One region of the uncultured Dubosiella sp. genome, then DNA from elsewhere that is predicted to be linked to it. Evidence: predicted binding sites of a transcription regulator. Region 1 holds the regulator's gene; each other region holds the start of a gene.
The links. Region 1 encodes HrcA, which represses chaperone genes, less so after heat shock. Its sites were predicted from a motif close to TTTTAGCACTNNNNNNNNNNNAGTGCTAAAA; they were not measured.
Positions count from the first base shown of each region.

Region 2: ftsH (ATP-dependent zinc metalloprotease FtsH) is a predicted target of HrcA. The motif match lies at 1,793-1,823, and genes of this name have one in related genera.
Region 3: lon (endopeptidase La) is a predicted target of HrcA. The motif match lies at 2,034-2,064, and genes of this name have one in related genera.

Region 1 covers NZ_CAXHOA010000017.1:35,733-39,011, forward strand. The annotation lists gene dnaK (molecular chaperone DnaK) at 1-1,087, opposite strand, end outside; gene grpE (nucleotide exchange factor GrpE) at 1,104-1,682, opposite strand; gene hrcA (heat-inducible transcriptional repressor HrcA) at 1,657-2,712, opposite strand; gene ABNS49_RS11110 (hypothetical protein) at 2,895-3,071, shown strand; gene ABNS49_RS11115 (polyphenol oxidase family protein) at 3,088-3,279, shown strand, end outside.
Region 2 covers NZ_CAXHOA010000008.1:49,289-52,567, reverse strand. The annotation lists gene ftsH (ATP-dependent zinc metalloprotease FtsH) at 1-1,754, opposite strand, end outside; gene ABNS49_RS07020 (alpha/beta hydrolase-fold protein) at 2,032-2,775, shown strand; gene ilvD (dihydroxy-acid dehydratase) at 2,815-3,279, shown strand, end outside.
Region 3 covers NZ_CAXHOA010000003.1:33,418-36,696, reverse strand. The annotation lists gene ABNS49_RS03010 (Rrf2 family transcriptional regulator) at 1-106, opposite strand, end outside; gene ABNS49_RS03005 (SdpI family protein) at 154-1,260, opposite strand; gene ABNS49_RS03000 (autorepressor SdpR family transcription factor) at 1,223-1,525, opposite strand; gene ABNS49_RS02995 (helix-turn-helix domain-containing protein) at 1,589-1,918, opposite strand; gene lon (endopeptidase La) at 2,096-3,279, shown strand, end outside.

The DNA.
Region 1 (3,279 bases):
CCAGCAGGAGGACGTCTTTGACGTCGCCGGCCAAAACGCCACCCTGAATGGCTGCACCAAGCGCAACGGCCTCATCCGGGTTGACGGATTTGTTTGGTTCTTTGCCTGTGGCTTTCTTCACGGCTTCCTGAACGGCAGGAATACGAGTCGATCCACCAACGAGCAATACCTGGTCGATGTCTTTTACAGTCAAGTCCGCATCGCGCAATGCTTTTTCGATTGGGATGATCGTGCGCTCAACGAGGTCTTTTGTCATTTCGTTGAATTTTGCGCGCGTCAAAGTCGTATCAAAGTGCAGAGGTCCGTTGGCGCCAGCCGAAATGAATGGCAGGGAAATTTGCGTCTGCATCGTCGCGGACAAGTCTTTCTTCGCTTTTTCGGCCGCTTCCTTGATTCGCTGCATCGCCATTTTGTCGTTGCGCAAGTCAATGCCGTTTTCTTTCTTGAACTGCTCTACGATCCAGTCGACGATCTTGTTGTCGAAGTCGTCGCCGCCCAGGTGCGTATCACCGTTTGTCGACAACACTTCGAACGTACCATCCGCCAAGTCGAGGATGCTGACATCGAACGTACCGCCGCCCAAGTCGTATACGAGCACTTTTTGCTCTTTATCCGTTTTGTCAATACCATAAGCCAGCGCTGCCGCGGTCGGCTCGTTGATGATCCGGGCCACCTTCATGCCGGCAATCGTTCCGGCGTCTTTTGTCGCCTGACGTTGCGCGTCGTTGAAGTAGGCAGGAACCGTGATAACCGCTTCCGTTACCGGCTCGCCAAGATATTCTTCGGCGTATGTACGCAAGTAGGAAAGAATCATCGCGGAAATTTCCTGTGGCGTGTACTGCTTTCCGTCAATGTCCACTTTTTCGTTGGAACCCATCTTCCGCTTGATCGAAGCGATCGTGTTCGGGTTCGTTACGGCCTGCCGTTTCGCGGCGTCACCAATGATTCGTTCCTCGTCTTTGAAGGCGACAACGCTTGGGGTCGTGCGGTTTCCTTCCGGATTTGGGATAACTTTTGGTTCTCCGCCTTCCATGACGGCCACGCAGCTGTTTGTTGTACCTAAGTCGATACCAATAATTTTACTCATGATTTTTCATCCTCCTCTATTCACTGACCTTAACTAAGGCCGGGCGCAAGATACGATCTTTTAACATGTATCCTTTTTGAAGCACTTCCACGACTATGCCTGAATCGACACCATCCACTTTTTCCTGCATCAATGCCTGCATCGTGTTGTGATCAAAAGGCTTGTCCTGTGCATCTATTTCCTTCACACCCTCGTTGAGCAGTGCGCTCTCGAGCTGTGTCCGGATCATTTCAAACCCTTTGGCGAAGCCTTTCGCCTCTTCGCTTTCCGGGACTTGCGTCAACGCCAGATTCATCGAATCCAGAATTGGCAAAAATTCAAGGGCCGCCGACTGGAAGCGATACTTTTTCGCCATGTCGGTTTCCTTTTGCAGACGCTTGCGCATGTTGTCCGTGTCGGCATACGCGCGCGCCATATCGTTTTTCGCTTTGTTCAACTCTTCTTTCAACGCCGCGATCTCGTTTTCTTTTTGTTCAAGCGGGTCGATCACGACTTCCACTTCCTCCTCCACGGCTGGAAGCTCGTCGTCCTCGACGGTTTCAATCGGTTCGTTTTCCTTGATTTCCTCGTTACGATTCTTTTTCTGTTTGCTCATCGCTCTTCTCTCCTCCTTCGTGCAATCCAAATACACCCTCGATCACGCTGGACATGTAATCCATGAGCGCGATCACTTTGGAATACTGCATCCGGTTCGGTCCAATGACCATCAACTGCCCTTCCTCGCTATCGCTGTAATGAAACTTCGCGCTGATTACCGAGCAGTCCCCGATCTGGATCAGTTCGTTGCGTTCCCCGACCGGGATCGCGATGTTGTTTTCCTGCTCTGTCCATTGCTTGAACAAATCGCTGTCCTCGAGAATCTTCATCAGCCGCTGCAGCTTGTTGACGTCGCTAAACTCAGGCTGGTACAACATATGGCATCGGCCGGCCACGGCGACTTTCTCGCTGGCGAAGCGCATGAATGTCTGCGCGAACGCCTCGAACAGCACTTCGTGGCGCACCAGTTTGGCGGCCATGAGCGGCTCGATTTCCTTGAGCCGGTCGATCACGTGGTCGATCGGCGTGCCGGTGAGCTGGTCGTTCATCAGCTCCGTGCAGCTGCGCAAGTCTTCCATCGACACATCCTCGTCGAAGTGGAACACTTTCGTTTCGGTGTGGCCCGTATCGGTGATGATGAGCGCGACCGCGCTCTTGGCATCAATCGGCACGAGCTGGACGTGCACGAGCACCTGGTGCCGGCTGTCGGGGCCGAGCACGATGCTGGTCAAGTTCGTCATCTCGCTCAAAATGCTGCAGCTCTTCTCCACGACTTCGTCCAGCGAGTAGTGCCGCTGCGAAAACAAAGCCTGTAAAGAATGCTTGATCGGATCCTCCAGGGAAGTTTCCATCAAATTTTCCACATAATACCGATATCCAAACCGGCTTGGCACCCGTCCGCTGGACGTGTGCGTCTTTTCGAGCAGCCCCGCTTTTTCCAGCACGGCCATCTCGTTGCGAATCGTCGCGGACGAAATGGGAAAATCCAGAAGCTGCATCAGCGCTTTCGAGCCGACCGGCTCGGCGCAATATGTAAATTGTTCCACAACTTTCTTGAAAATAATCCGTTGCCGCTGGGTCAATTCCATATTGTCAGCTCCTCTCTAGCACTCATTCGGTCTATCTGCTAACATGATACCACGCTTTTTAGCAGTGTCAACTCTCGTGTGCTATTTCGGACAAATTTATCTTGTCATATTCCACCTCAATTTACGACTTATATGCTTGGATCCCCGCACTTTTTTCCAGATTGGCGTGCTACAATGAAACCATGAAGAAAAAAAGCGAATCGTTCCGCACGATCGGCCACATTAGCTGGCAGGGGATCCCGATCGAAATGCAGATGACAAAAAAAGGCGAGCTGCGCTTTCTGGAGCGCGGCAAGGAAATCAAGGATCCCGCCCGGTTCGAGCAAATCGTCGCCTATCTCAAAGAAGCGAATCAATGAAAGGACATAAAAAACGATGAAACAAATCCAATGGATCGACACGACGGTGTATGGCGCCGTCACGCTCAAAGACCAAAGCGCCCCGGAGCAAAACAACATGGCGCTCCACGTTTGCCAGGACCCAAAGGCGGTGCTGAAAAACCGGATCGCCCTTTGCGAAACGACAGGAATCCCTTTAAAGAACTGGGCCCTGTCGTGGCAAAAGCAC
Region 2 (3,279 bases), on a different contig from region 1:
TACGCGTCGTTGTACGCCTTTTTGATCAAGTCGATGACTTCCTGGTCGATTTGCGCCGCGGTTTCATTCGAGCAGGCGAGCGTCGTGTCGCCACCCAAATACGCGTTGTTGACCGTTTCCAGAGCGGTCATGCCGAAGTGATCCGACATGCCCAGCCGCGTGATCATGGCGCGGGCAAGCTTGGTCGCCTGCTCGATATCGTTGCTGGCGCCGCTTGTGATCGAGTTGAAGATAAGATCCTCGGCAGCGCGTCCGCCACAATACGTCATGATGCGCTGGTACGCCTCTTCTTTGGAAAGCAGATTCGTTTCCTCTTCCTCGACTTGCATCGTGTATCCAAGCGCGCCCTTCGTGCGCGGAATAATCGTGATCTTGTGCACCGGCGCCGTGTTTTTCGACTTGGCGGCGACCAGGGCGTGGCCAATCTCGTGATAGGAAACGATCATTCGTTCCTTTGGCGAGATGACGGCGCCTTTTTTCTGCTCGCCGGCGATAACGGTTTCAATCGCCTCTTCCAAATCGCGCTGCGTCACCTGCTTGCGTCCGTCGCGGACAGCGAGCAGCGCGCCCTCGTTAATAATATTGGCCAAATCGGCACCGCTCGATCCGGCAGCCGCTCGGGCAACCGCGTTGTAGTCGATTTCCGGCGACGCTTTCACATTGGCGGCGTGCAGCTTCAAGATGGCTTCGCGCCCTTGCAAGTCCGGCAGTTCCACCGGAATGCGGCGGTCGAAACGTCCAGGACGGGTCAGGGCCGCGTCCAGCGTGTCGGGCCGGTTGGTCGCCGCCAGCAGGACGACGCCTTTCGATCCGTCGAATCCATCCATTTCGGCCAGCAGCTGGTTGAGCGTCTGCTCGCGCTCGTCGTTGCCGGAAATACCGCCCGAGTCACGTTTTTTCCCGACGGTGTCGATCTCGTCGATGAAGACGATGCATGGCGCTTTTTCGCGCGCCTGCTTGAACAGGTCACGCACTTTGGCGGCGCCACGTCCGACAAACATTTCGACAAATTCCGAACCGGAAATCGAGAAGAACGGCACGCCCGCCTCGCCAGCAACCGCTTTGGCAAGCAAGGTTTTACCAGTTCCCGGAGGACCGACAAGCAGCGCACCTTTTGGCATCTTCGCGCCGATTTCCTGATACTTTTTCGGATTGTTCAAAAAGTCGACGATTTCTTTCAAGTTGTCTTTGGCTTCCTCCTGGCCGGCAACGTCCTTGAAGGTCGTTTTTGTCTTTTCGCCGACATACACCTTGGCGTTGCTTTTGCCCAGGTTGCCCATGCCAAAACCACTGCCGAATCCACCACCCTGGGTGAAGGACATCTGGTCTGGCATGTCGCCCATTTTCTTTTGCATGCGGCGAAAAAACCACGTGCCCAGTCCCCACAAAATGAGGAGCGGCAGGAAAAACGAGATCAGCGACATGAGAATTGGGTTCATTTGACTGGTCGGAACCTGGGTGAACGTGGCACCCGAGTCGCGCAGGCGGTTGACAAGGTCAGGATCGTTCATCGCCAGCGTTTCATAGCGCTGTTTTTCGTCGCCCTTGAGCGTGTACGTGATGGTGTTGTCCTGGATTTGGACTTTGTCGACTTTCTTTTCCTCCACCTGATCCAGGAACGTCGAATACGACTCGTCCTGAATGCTTTGGGAAGAGAGGAACGGCATCAGGACCCAGTTGAGGACCAGGATGACGAGCAGGATGATCATATAGTAGTTGTAAAGCGATTTTTTTGACTTTTTATTTCGATTCATTCGAGTCTCCTTCTTAAAGTTAAACCCATTATACATTCTTTTAGCAAAGTTTCAACAGGAGTGCTAACCAATGCATTATTTCACATAAATTTCATGGGAGGTTCCCATTGTAGCACAAGATGTTTAAAAGAAACCATACATTTTCTTCCGTTTGGACATTTCCGGGCACTTGTTCGAAAGCGCTTTAAAAATCGTGCGAAGCGGCGTTTTCATTTCCGTCCGGAGCCCGTATAATAAAGGCGAAAGTTTCACAGAAAGCATAGGAGGAGATTAGATTATGATTGTTAAAATTCCTTTCCGCGTCGATCCCCTCGAGCGGGAAACGACGCTCCACGTCTATGTTCCCGACGACTATGAGCAGCGGGACGAGCGCTATCCCGTCATGTACATGTACGATGGGCATAATTTATTCGACGACGGCGACGCCACATACGGGAAATCGTGGGGACTGGCCGCGTTTTTAGCGCGTTACGACAAACCTTTTCTCGTAGTCGGAATCGAATGCGACCACCGCGGCCGCAACCGGCTCGACGAGTATTGTCCTTACGAGGTTCGCTCCTCGATTTTAGGAGAAATCCATGGCAAGGGGGAATTGTTCATGGACTGGGTCGTCAACACGCTCAAGCCTTACATTGACGAAAACTTCCGGACGTATCCGGATCGGGAGGCGACCGGCATCGCGGGCAGCTCGATGGGCGGGCTGATGGCGTATTACTCGGTCATTCGCTACAACAAGGTGTTTTCCAAAGCGGCGTGCTTGTCGCCTTCGCTGATGGTTTGCCCGGAGCAGCTGAAACACGAGATCAAAGAAGACTGGATCCATCCCGATACCCGGGTGTATTTAAGTATGGGGACAAAAGAGTTTGGCTCAAGACACATTCAGCTCTTTCCGTATCTCGACCATTTCGCCCAGCTCGTCCAGCCGGCGATGACGAAGACGCATGTCGTGCGGGATGGCGAGCACAACGAAGCGAGCTGGGAACAGCTGAACGAGGAATATTTTGACTATTTGTGGAAATGACGAAAAGGACGAGGCACTGTCCTTTTTTAGGAGGAAGAAATGAACAAAAAACCACTGCCTTCCCAGGCGACACGGGCGATCGCGCCCGAATGGGATCCGCTGCGGCGGGGAACGGGATGGACGGACGCCGAATTGGCGAAACCGCAAATTTACATTCAAAGCACATTTGGCGACTCGCATCCGGGATCGGTCCATTTGGACCGGCTCGTGGAAGCGGCGCGTCTGGGCGTCGCGCAAGCGGGAGGCAAGGGCGCCCGCTATTTTACGACGGATATGTGCGATGGCGAAAGCCAGGGAACCGACGGAATCAACTATTCGCTGGCTTCCCGGGAAATGATGGCCAACCTCATCGAGATCCAGGCCGGCGCCACGCCCTTTGACGGCGGTCTTTTTATCGCCAGCTGCGATAAAGGGCTGCCCGCCTCGCTTATGGGGCTGGCGCGCGTCAACATTCCTTCGATCGTCGTGCCCGGTGGCGTGATGGCGGCCGGACCGGATTTGCTG
Region 3 (3,279 bases), on a different contig from region 1:
AAGGCTGCGGAATGCATTCGCTGGCGCACAAAGCTTTCATCGAGTACAATCCGCCATCCGAAAGCGTCCGTAAAATACGCAATGCGTAATCTGTTTTCCTGATCATGATTCCACCTTCCTTTATGTCCAGTTTACAAACGTAGACCATCAAAGTCAATTATAATGAAAAGCGCTTTCATACTTGGCTGTTTTTGTGGCATGATCGACAAAAAAAGCCGCGGAAACTCCGCGGTGATCCGTTTCTTTTTCTTGCCGGATTTGACGATAAAGCGCCTTTGTCTTGCTTGGACTCGCCTCGTTGAACACAATCGTTCCCTCTTTCGTTTGGATCACGATCACGTCCCCGTTTCCTTTTGTGTAGCGCGTGTAGCGGCCAAACGCGTCGTTTTCAAACCGTCCCATCAAAATCGAGCGCGCGTCGTAGCCATTCACCCGCGTTCCCGGCGCGCTGTCCGGCTCCATTGTGATGGATTCGATCTCGTCAAACGGTACGACCGTGTCGGATACGAAATTGGCGTCCAGCGTGATTTGTCCGCGGTCGACTCGCACGGTATAGTCCCCGGCAAAAACGATCACCAGGGCGAAAATCAAAGGCGGAACGCCAAGGATTAGCCAGAGCAGATTTTTCTTGTCGAACGGCTTCGGTTTGGAAAACACCACACCTTGCGCCTTTTGAACCCTGGCGTACTTCCACGACACGAACACGGAAAGCCCCGAAGCGATCAAGGCGAGAACGACGATGACGCCTGTCCCGTTTGGAAAAAAACACGCGCCCAGCATGATCAGACCGCAAACGACCCAAATGCGGCCGCCAACGCGCTGCGTGTAGTTCCAGTTGTCCGCGTTTTCCAGCGCCCAGCGCGTCCGGATCCCGATCATTTCATTTTGCGAGATCTTCGGCAGCAAATTGCCGCAGACCAAAAAGATCAGGGCGAGCATGCCGTTGACAAAAACGAGTCCGTTCCAGTTTGGAAAATATTCGAGCCCGACAAACATCGCGCACACCGCCAAACTGATCATTGGCTGCAAAAACAGCGTCCAGCGCACGACGTCCGGCTTCATCGTTTCAAACCGCCCTTTCCAAATGCCCAAATACGCGATAAGCCAAAACATGCCTAGCGTCGTGAGCGGAAAGACAAACTGCCACGTGATTCGCAGCACGCTTTCCGAACTGACCGGCAGAAAAAAGCCAAGGAAAAGCGGAAGGACGATGAGCAGCGAGTCAGCGAGAAGTTCTTTTCGATACGACTTGGCGTTCATAGCGTTCTCCTTTCAAATCCTGCATCCATAAAATAACTTCCTCAAGCACCGACGTGTTCAGCGTGTACACGATGTATTTCCCGTGCCGCTCGTCACGGATGAGATCCGCCTTTTTCAGTACGGACAAATGCCGGGAAATCGCGGGTTGCGAGATGGAAAAATGCTCGACGATTTCCTGTACCGTCATCGAACGCTGCTTGAGCAAGTTGAGAATCGAGCGCCGAATCGGGTCGTCCAGCGCCTTGAGTGTTTGATCCAAAGCCATGTTTTCCTCCTATAACATATAACTTATTTGTTATTGATATTATAAAGAGAAAAGAGGACGCTGTCAATCGGTTTCCTCTAAAGAAAGAAGCGTTTCGCCCCAGGCGCAAAACGCCTGGACGATTGGCAAAAGCGCGCCGGACACCTCGGTGAGCGAATACTCGACCCGGGGCGGAATCTCGTTGTACTGGACACGCGCCACAAGCCCTTCCTGTTCCATTTCCTTCAAGGTGTTCGACAGCATGACGTTCGTAATGCCGAGCGCCTTTTTCAGTTCGTTGTAGCGCAGCGTCCCGTTTTCGCACAACACATACAAGATTGGCAGCTTCCATTTTCCCTCGATCGCCCGACACGCCACGCGCATCGGGCACGTTTCATCCGTAAATACAATCATCTCTTAACTCTTCTTTCCTTTTTATTCACTATACCATACTTCATTACAAAAATAAACAAGGTAAGTTTTCTATGTGTATTTACATTTTTCTTATCATGAGTTATAATACACTTACTTTAAGCACTCCATCGTTTAAAGTGCCAAAAAAAGGCAAAATGGAAAGAGAGGAAATTTTCTATGAATACAAACAACGAAACGGCTGCCGCTGTGATCGTGCCCGTCTTCGGCACTCTCCTATTGCCGAACACGACGATTCAGCTTCGAAACTTGAGTCAAGACGACGTGGACCGCATTCGCGACGAATCGTTCATCGCCGGACTCGTTCAAGCCGAGCACACAAAAGACCACTGGAGCGCCGCGGATTTTCACCCTTATGGCATCCGCTGCGAAATCACCTCCATCGAATACACGAAAAAAGGAACAAGCGTCTGGGCGAAGGCTCTCGAACGCGTCAAAATCGAGCACGTTGTCGAAGGACGCTTTCCCGCTTGCGCCTACACGATACAGCCGGAAAGCGACGATTTGCCGGCGCGCTCCACGCAAGACATGCTGGAATACATGCGCTCCATCGTCCGCGACATGGCCCAGGCGTTTCGCGGCGGCGAGGCGATCGTTGCGCGAGCCGAGGAAATCGCCTCGATCAACGAGTTGATCGTCTATGTCGCCCAATACATGCCGCTAACCCAAAGCGAGCGCTACGACTTGCTGCGGACCGACTCCTTGAAAGAGCGCGCCCTGTCGTTTATCGACTTGCTGCTGCGCCAAAAGGAAGTTGTCGCCATCAATTTGGAAATGAACGAGAAATTCACCGAGCAAGCCAATAAGACGTATCGGGAACAGGCGCTGCGCCGGCACATTGAGGCGCTGCAAAAAGAGCTCGCCGAAACGACTGGCGAATCCGAAGACGATCCAAACGACTGGCGTTCCCGCGTTTTGAGCGCCCGCCTTCCTCACGATATCGAGCAGGCGCTGCTGGACGATGTGGCGAAGCTGGAATCAGCCTTCGCGCCCAACAGCAGCGAGCAGGACGTCTTGCGGACGTATCTGGAGTTCGCCCTCGCCCTGCCTTGGGAAAAACAGCCTTTGTCCTTTGCCGATCTGGCCCAGGCCCGGCAAATCCTGGACAGCCGGCATTACGGCATGGATAAAGTAAAAGAGCGAATCATTCAGCATTTGGCGATCATGCGGCTGAAAAACTCCAACAAAGGGAGCGCGATTTTGCTTGTCGGCCCGCCCGGCACGGGAAAAACATCGCTGGGCAAGTCGATTGCCGAAGCGCTGGACCGGCCGTATGTGCGAATGAGTCTGGGTGGCGTCAAAGACGAGTCCGAGATTCGCGGTCACCGGCGCACGTATGTGGG